Regions from separate parts of the Streptomyces sp. ATCC 21386 genome, predicted to be linked through region 1. Evidence: riboswitches for the same ligand, from Rfam matches in the RefSeq annotation. Region 1 holds a riboswitch; the other holds the start of a gene.

Evidence for each region. Region 1 has a riboswitch for cobalamin ahead of GWK25_RS11420 (DUF4430 domain-containing protein). Riboswitches for the same ligand answer to the same signal wherever they lie in the genome.
Region 2: another riboswitch for cobalamin. It lies ahead of GWK25_RS26900 (ABC transporter substrate-binding protein); the one in region 1 lies ahead of GWK25_RS11420 (DUF4430 domain-containing protein).

What each region holds. Positions count from the first base shown of each region.
Region 1 is NZ_JAAVVL010000001.1:2,598,709-2,602,445, forward strand. It holds gene GWK25_RS11410 (MFS transporter) at 1-184, shown strand, start outside; gene GWK25_RS11415 (bifunctional 2-polyprenyl-6-hydroxyphenol methylase/3-demethylubiquinol 3-O-methyltransferase UbiG) at 181-1,098, shown strand; cobalamin riboswitch at 1,322-1,449, shown strand; gene GWK25_RS11420 (DUF4430 domain-containing protein) at 1,549-2,037, shown strand; gene GWK25_RS11425 (cobalamin-binding protein) at 2,051-2,980, opposite strand; gene GWK25_RS11430 (hypothetical protein) at 3,035-3,737, opposite strand, start outside.
Region 2 is NZ_JAAVVL010000001.1:6,261,285-6,265,021, forward strand. It holds gene GWK25_RS26890 (Gfo/Idh/MocA family protein) at 1-224, opposite strand, end outside; gene GWK25_RS26895 (DUF6215 domain-containing protein) at 583-1,251, shown strand; cobalamin riboswitch at 1,271-1,481, shown strand; gene GWK25_RS26900 (ABC transporter substrate-binding protein) at 1,549-2,601, shown strand; gene GWK25_RS26905 (iron ABC transporter permease) at 2,598-3,725, shown strand; partial or broken gene GWK25_RS26910 (ABC transporter ATP-binding protein) at 3,722-3,737, shown strand, end outside.

The DNA.
Region 1 (3,737 bases):
GACCGGCGGTGTGGTCGCCGACACGTTCGGCCTGCGCGCACCTCTGTGGATGGCCGGCATCGCCCTGACCGTCGTGGCGCTGGCCTACGCGGTGCTCAGCCGCGACCGCACGGGCGACGAAACGGCCCGTACTCCCGGGAACGACGAGAACAAGGACGAGCACAAGGTGGCCGAACCCCAGTGAGCGACACCAGCGAGACGAGCGATACCAGCGGATCTGACGACAGCGTCGGCCGAGTACGACGGATCTGCCTCCCTCCCTTCCGTCACCTCCTGGACCGCCTGCCCGCGCTGCACATCACCGACATCTACGAGGACCCCTTCGAGCCCTACCTCCACCAGCAGACCACCACGAAGACCTGGGACACCGACCACTTCACGGCCATCGCACGCAAGCGAGGCGGACGTGTCCTCGACATCGGCTGCGGCCGAGGCCGCGTAGCCCTGGCCCTGGCCGCAGAAGACCTCCCCACCACGGCCGTGGACATCTCCCGCGCCGCCACCACCCGTCTGCGCGCCCACCTGATCCAACACCCCGATCTGGCCCAGGGCATCCGGGTCGTACACGGCGACGTCCTCGACCCGGCGACCGACCTCGGCACGGGCTACACCACGGCCACGCTCGGCGACACGGCGGTGAACATGTTCGCCGACGCCCGCACGCTCACCGCCTTCCTCACCCGTGTCCGCAGCCTCCTGGCTCCCGACGGCGTGCTCTGCCTCCCCGTCCTCACCGAGCCCGCCCTCGCCACCTACGCCCGCCGCAACGGCGTCCTGGCCACCGACTTCACCGACGACCACGGCACACGTCACCTCCTCTTCGCCGCCATGCGCCACGACCCCGACGGCCCCCACTTCTCCCGCACCCTCTTCCTCCCGGACGCCACCCGAGACGGCGAGGGAGAACCCGTGGCCCATCTCGCCGCCGTCCGCGAACGCCTGTGGACCCGCGCTTCACTCGCGCCGCACCTTCGCGAGGCCGGCTTCGAGGTGTGCGAGAGCATCCCGGTGGTGCCCCGTGACGACGCGCTGGGACGGGTCGACGCGGAGATCCTGGTGCTGGCCTCCGGACGGACGGGCGGTGCTCTCAGGCGGTGAAGCCCAGCAAATCGACGAAGGCGTGGCGCGGGGACTTGTCGGAGAGCCTGGTGGCCGACGAAGTCGTCGTACGGCATACCGGGAGCCGGTTCGTAGAGGAGTGCCCGAGGTGGGGCGTGGCCTGGTAGGGCTGTCGGGTGGGCCCCAACGGGCCTTAGGATGCGGGGACTTCGGTGCCCGGAGGCGGCGGCAGCGGCCGGCGTCGGGTGCGGAGGGGTGTCACAGCGTAGGTACGACAACCGCATACGCGCGTGACTGGGGGAAGCCGGTGCGAATCCGGCGCTGACCTGCAACCGTGTGCGGCCCGTGGGGCCGCGAGTCGGGTGACCCGGCGCGTGCCCTGTACCGCTTCCACTGTCATGGACCGCAGCGCGAAGCCGAGAGCCAGGCGGGCCGTCTCGTTCGCTCGGTGACGGGCTGCGGGCCCGCCCGCACCAGGAAGGCTCCGCCATGGACCGTAACCCCGTACTCCGCCACCTGATGGCCGCGACCGCCCTCGGTCTCGTTCTCGCCTCCGCTCCGGCCGCCGCCCACGCGCGGAGTGCCGTGGACACGAACGTTCCGGTCAAGGTGAGTCTCGCTGTCCAGGGCCCGGACGGGCTCCTCTTCAAGGGGAAGATCAAGACCCGGGGCCACGACGTCACCACCGCGAGCGGAGGGACGCACACATGTGACGGCACCAACGGCGGCGCCCATCCCACGGCCGTCCCCACACCCACGGCCGCGCTCGACGACGCCGCCCGCAAGCGGGGCTTCACATGGGACGGCACCTGGTACGCGTCGTTCGACGACTTTCTGGTCGAAACGGTCAAGGGCGTCAGCGGCGGGGGTGTCGCCTACTGGAACATCTCTGTCAACGGGACGTCCACGCCGGTGGGAGGCTGTCAGTTCAAGCTGAACGCCGGCGACGAGGTCGCCTTCACCTGGACGGCCTTCTGAGCCCGTTCTCCGCTCATCGGCTGGGCGGGCCGGGGAACGGCTGTGCCTCGTCGGCGGTGAGCTCGGCCCCGGCCCGCACGTCGTGCAGTACGCGGGCCAGGACCTCCGTCCCGCGCACCACGCGGGGGCCGGGCCTGTTGAAATAGGACGGGCCGTCCAGAACCCAGACCCGCCCGGACCGCACGGCCGGCAGGTCGGACCAGCCCGGCAGTCCGGTGAGCAGGTGCGCCTCGCGCAGCGTGCGCTCCGGTGGGAAGCCGCACGGCAGGACCAGCACCACGTCCGGTCGTGCGGCACGTACCGCGTCCCAGGTCATCGGTCGGGTGTGCTCGCCCGGTGCGGCGAGCAGCGGCTCGCCGCCGGCGGCGGTGATCTGCTCGGGGACCCAGTGCCCGGCGGGCCACAGCGGGTCCAGCCACTCGATCGCCACCACCCGGGGCCGGGCGCGGCCCGCGACCACCGCGCGGACGTGCGTCAGCCGGGCCAGCAGCTCGGCCCGGCGTCGCTCGGAGCGTTCGCGAACGCCCAGCACCCCGCCCACGGTGACCAGGCAGTCGAGCACGTCGTCGAGGGTGCGCGGTTCCAGGCTGAGGACGCGGGTGTCCGCGTCCAGCAACCGCACGGTGCTGCTGACCTTCTCGTACGACACGGCGCACACGTCGCACAGGTCCTGGGTGAGCACCACGTCGGGCCGCAGAGCCGCGAGGGCCTCGGTGTCCAGGGTGTAGAGCGATGACCCGGAGTGCGCGGCCCCGCCGACGGCGTCCGAGATCTCCCGGCTGCCGAGGGCGTTCTGGTCCAGATCGGCGCCTGTCACCACGGGCACGGAGGCCACGTCCCGCGGTGGCCAGTCGCACTCGTGCGTGCGGCCGGCCAACCACGAGGACAGCCCGAGTTCGGCGACGATGTCGGTGGCGGCCGGCAGGAGCGAGACGATGCGCATGGCGTGACTCTAGGGCGCGTTCGTCTCTGCGGGCGCCGCCCGGCCGGTCCCTGGTCAGGAGCCCCAGCGTACGGCGATCGTGTCGCCGACCCCCACGGCGTACTCCCGTGCGGCGGAGACGAACGACGAGCCGTCGACGCTGACCTTCCAGGTGTTCGCGCCGCTGTTGGCCTTGCCGTTCACAGAGGTGACGGCGCCGGTGCCGGATGCCGGGGTCACGGCGGTCACGCAGCCCGAGGGGGTGGCCGAGGTGACGGCCGCGTCGAGGACAGCGCCCAGCGTGGTCGTCGAGCCCGTCGGGGTGAGGGCGACGGAGCAGACCTTGAGGTTGCCGGCACCGTCGTCCACGGTCAGTGCCAGCTTCGTCGCCGTACCGGACGTGAAGGAGTTCTCGCCCACCCACTGCGGCGCGCCGGCGGTGGCCGGGACGGGCGGTGCGGAGGTGAAGCCGCCGCCGGCCACCGCCCGTAGGCCGTCGATGGAGGCGTACGCGGACGGGCCGGTGTCGCTGGGCAGGTACTTGAAGCCGCCGCCGGGGTTGAATTGCTGCGCGATCAGGAAGTCGACCGGCGTCTTGCCCTGGGAGGTGAGGAAGTCGCCGGTCTGCGGGTTGATGCCGCAGGCGTTCAGGCCGGACACCGCCCAGCCGTTGGAGTCGGTGTTGACGCCGAACAGGGCCTTGAAGGCACCGCTGTTGGCGATCAGCTTGCTCTTGAGGAACGCCTTGGCCTGCGCGATGTCCGTGTCGGTGTTCGGC
Region 2 (3,737 bases), 3.7 Mb from region 1:
ACGAGGACGGCGTCGACGCCCGGTGCGGCCAGCGCCTCGACGGTGTCGCCGTAGGCCGCGCACCCCTCGACGCCTGCGGCGACCGCCCGGGCCCGGTCGGTGTCGAGGTCGACGACGGCCGCCACATGGGCGCCGCTGATCACCTCGGAGATCCTGCGCACATGGTCGGCGCCCATCCGGCCGGTGCCGACGACGGCGACACCGAGGGAGTCCTGCACGGACATGGCGTTCCTTCCTTTCGTGGACCGCTACGGCCCCCGGGGCAGGGGCACACCGGGTCTCGGTCTCCCCTCGGGAGCCCTGCTTCACGCCTGTGCGGAATATCGTTTCCCCTCGCGACGATCACCGGTTAGGCTCCCCCGGCGCACGTCAGGCGTGTGCACATCAAGGTGGGGGCACGGGGGCATGGCCGACGATTTCGCCGATTCCGGAGCGGTTTCGAGAGCGAGTTCGAGAGCGGAAACGGAAACGGATTCTGCAGCGGATCCGGGGACGGGCGTGGGAGCCGATCCGGAAACGGGACACGGGGCGGATCCGGAACCGGGCCCCGGGGCCGGTGCGCGACGCGGCTCGGCGAAGGAGATGGGTACGGGCGGCCAGGTGGTCTCGGCGGTGGCGACCGTCGGTGTACTGCTGGGCGGGTTGTGGTTGCTGGGTGACCTCCTCGACACGACCCCCGAGACCGTGGGGCCGGCCGTCTGCTCGTCGTCGTCGGACGACCCCTCGCCGACAGGACGGGGCAGGGTCTCCGGTGCACAGCTGTGCGCCGCGCTGAACCGCGCCGACCTGCCGGAGCTCCTCGGGACGCCCACCGAGCAGGCCGTCATCGCCTCGGGCAGCGAGAACGAGTCCACCTGGTTCGACGGCACCAGGACCGTCACCCCCGAGGCGACCGTCGAACTCGACACGTACACCGTGGAGATCTCGGCGTCGTACGAGGACCTCCCGGTCGCCGAGGCGGTCGGCTACCTGGGATCCGGCGTCGAGACCAGGAAGGTCCTCGGGCACTCGGCGGCCCTGTACTCGGGCCGGACCATCGGCATCTCGTTCCGCCTCGACGGCAGCGACTCGCAGTCCGCCCCCGGCGGCGTCTCCCGTCAACTGCTGGTCGCGACCGACGCGAAGGACAGCGGCAGCACCTTCGAACTCGTCATCTACCGTCAGGACTCCCAGATTCCGGACGACGCGGCGCTGTTCCGTGTCGCCGAGAAGGTCCTGCCGACGCTCCCGGGCTGGAAGCCCGCGACCTGACGGGCCCCGGAAGCGCGTGTGATAGCTTGCCGACGCCAGTCGAACCCATGTGCGCACACATAAGTACGCGTACGGGTCAGGGAATCCGGTGCGAATCCGGAGCTGACGCGCAGCGGTGAGGGTGACGGGCGGGACAACGGCCACTGGACGGCGGTCACATCGCGGTCCGGGAAGGCGTCTCGTCCGGGTGACCCCGAGTCCGAAGACCTGCTGGCGGTCCCCGGCACCGAGGGGTGCCCGGGGAAGCACCGTACGACCGGGCTTCGCGCATGAGCCCTCGACGCCGAAGGAAGTCCCGTGCCGCTCGCACGCCCCGTCCGCCATGCCGTCCCGTTCCTGACCGCCGGTGCCCTGTTGCTGACCGGCTGCGGGGGCTCCGGTTCCACAGCGTCGCCGGACCGGGGTCCGGCTCCGGGCGGATCCGCCGGTCATCCGGTGACGCTCGACAACTGCGGGCGCGAGGTGCGGGTCGACAGCCCGCCCGAACGCGCTGTCTCCCTCAACCAGGGCACGACCGAGATCCTGCTCTCCCTCGGGCTCGCCGACCGTGTGGTGGGCACCGCCACCTGGACCGATCCGCTGCCGAAGGGGCTCGAGAAGGCCAACGCGAAGGTGCCCCGCCTCGCCGATGACGCACCCTCCTTCGAGAAGGTCCTCGACGCCGAACCCGACCTCGTCGTCTCCTCGTTCGCCTCCACGCTAGGCAAGGGCGGAGTGGCGACCCGGGAGGAGTTCGAGAAGCTCGGCGTGCCCACGTATCTGTCGCCGTCGGACTGTGTGGGCAAGGACAACAGCGGGGACGGCGACGGCGTCCGCACCGAGCCGCTGACCATGGAGACGGTCTACGGCGAAATCCGCGATCTGGCCCGGATCTTCGGGGTCGAGGAGCGCGGCGAGAAGCTGGTGGCCGAGCTGCGAACCCGGGTCAGGAAGGCGACCGCCGGACTCGACGCGCGCGGGGTCACTGTCCTGTACTGGTTCGCCAATGACCAGTCCCCGTACCTCGCCGGGTGCTGCGGCGCCCCCGGGATCATCACCCGTGAACTGGGCGCGAAGAACGTCTTCGACGACACCGACGAGGAATGGCCCCAGGTCAACTGGGAGACCGTCGCCGACCGCGACCCGGACGTCCTCGTCGTCGGGGACCTGGTCCGCAAGCAGCAGACGGCCGAGACGGCCGCGAAGAAGATCGAGTTCCTGGAGTCCGACCCGGTCACCCGGAACATGACGGCGGTGCGCGAGAAGCGGTACGTACGGCTGCCGGGCCAGGCCATGAACCCCACGATCCGCACCGTCGAGGGCGTGGAGAAGCTCGCGACGGCCCTGCGCGAGTACGGCCTCACGGGATGACGGGCCCGGCACCCGACACGGTGGCCGGCACCGAGCCTGTGGCCGACCGGGTGACCGGAACGTCGGCCCCGGCCAAGGCGCGCCGGACGGCAGCGGCGGGGGCCGTCGGTCGGAGGCTTTGGTGGGGGTCGGCGTGGTCGGCCGGGGGCGCGGTGCTGTGTCTGTCCGTGGCCCTCGCGATCACCATCGGGCCGGCCGACATCGGCGTGGTCGACGTGTGGTCCACGGTGGTGGCCCATCTCGGCTGGGGGCACACGGAGTTGACGCCCATCCGGGACGGCATCGTGTGGAACCTACGGCTGCCACGCACCCTGCTGGCCGCCGTGTGCGGGGCCGGACTGGCCGTGTGCGGCGCGGTGATGCAGTCCCTGCTGCGCAACCCGCTCGCCGACCCCTTCGTGCTCGGTGTCTCCTCCGGCGCGTCGACCGGCGCGGTCGTGGTCGTCGTGCTGGGCGCGGGAGGCGGCGCGCTGTCGGTCTCCGGTGGCGCGTTCCTGGGCGCGGTGGCCTCCTTCGGCCTCGTGCTGCTGCTCAGCCATACCCTCGGCGGCACCACGGACCGGGTGGTGCTGGTGGGGGTCGCGGCCATGCAACTGTTCTCCGCGCTCACCTCCTTCATCGTGATGACCGCGGCCGACGCCGAGACGACCCGCGCGGTGCTGTTCTGGCTGCTCGGCTCGCTCAGCGGTGCCGGCTGGACGGACGTGACGGTGTGCCTGGCGGTGCTGGTGGCGGTGCTGCTGGTCTGCCTGGGGCACACCCACGCGCTGGACGCGTTCGCGTTCGGGCAGGACGCGGCGGCCTCGCTCGGCGTCTCCGTGGCCCGCGTCCGGCTCGTCCTGCTGTGCGCCACCGCCCTGCTCACGGCCGCCCTGGTCGCCTCGGCGGGTGCGATCGGCTTCGTCGGCCTGGTGCTGCCGCACGCTGCACGCGCGCTGACCGGCTCCGGCCACCGTCGGCTCCTGCCGGCCTCCGCACTGGCCGGGGCCGTGTTCCTGGTGTGGGTCGACACCCTCGCCCGTACCGTCCTGGACCCGCAGGAGGTGCCGGTCGGGGTAGTGACGTCCCTCATCGGCGTCCCGGCCTTCGTCGCCATCATGTACCGGACCAGGAGCACCCGATGACCGACACCGCCT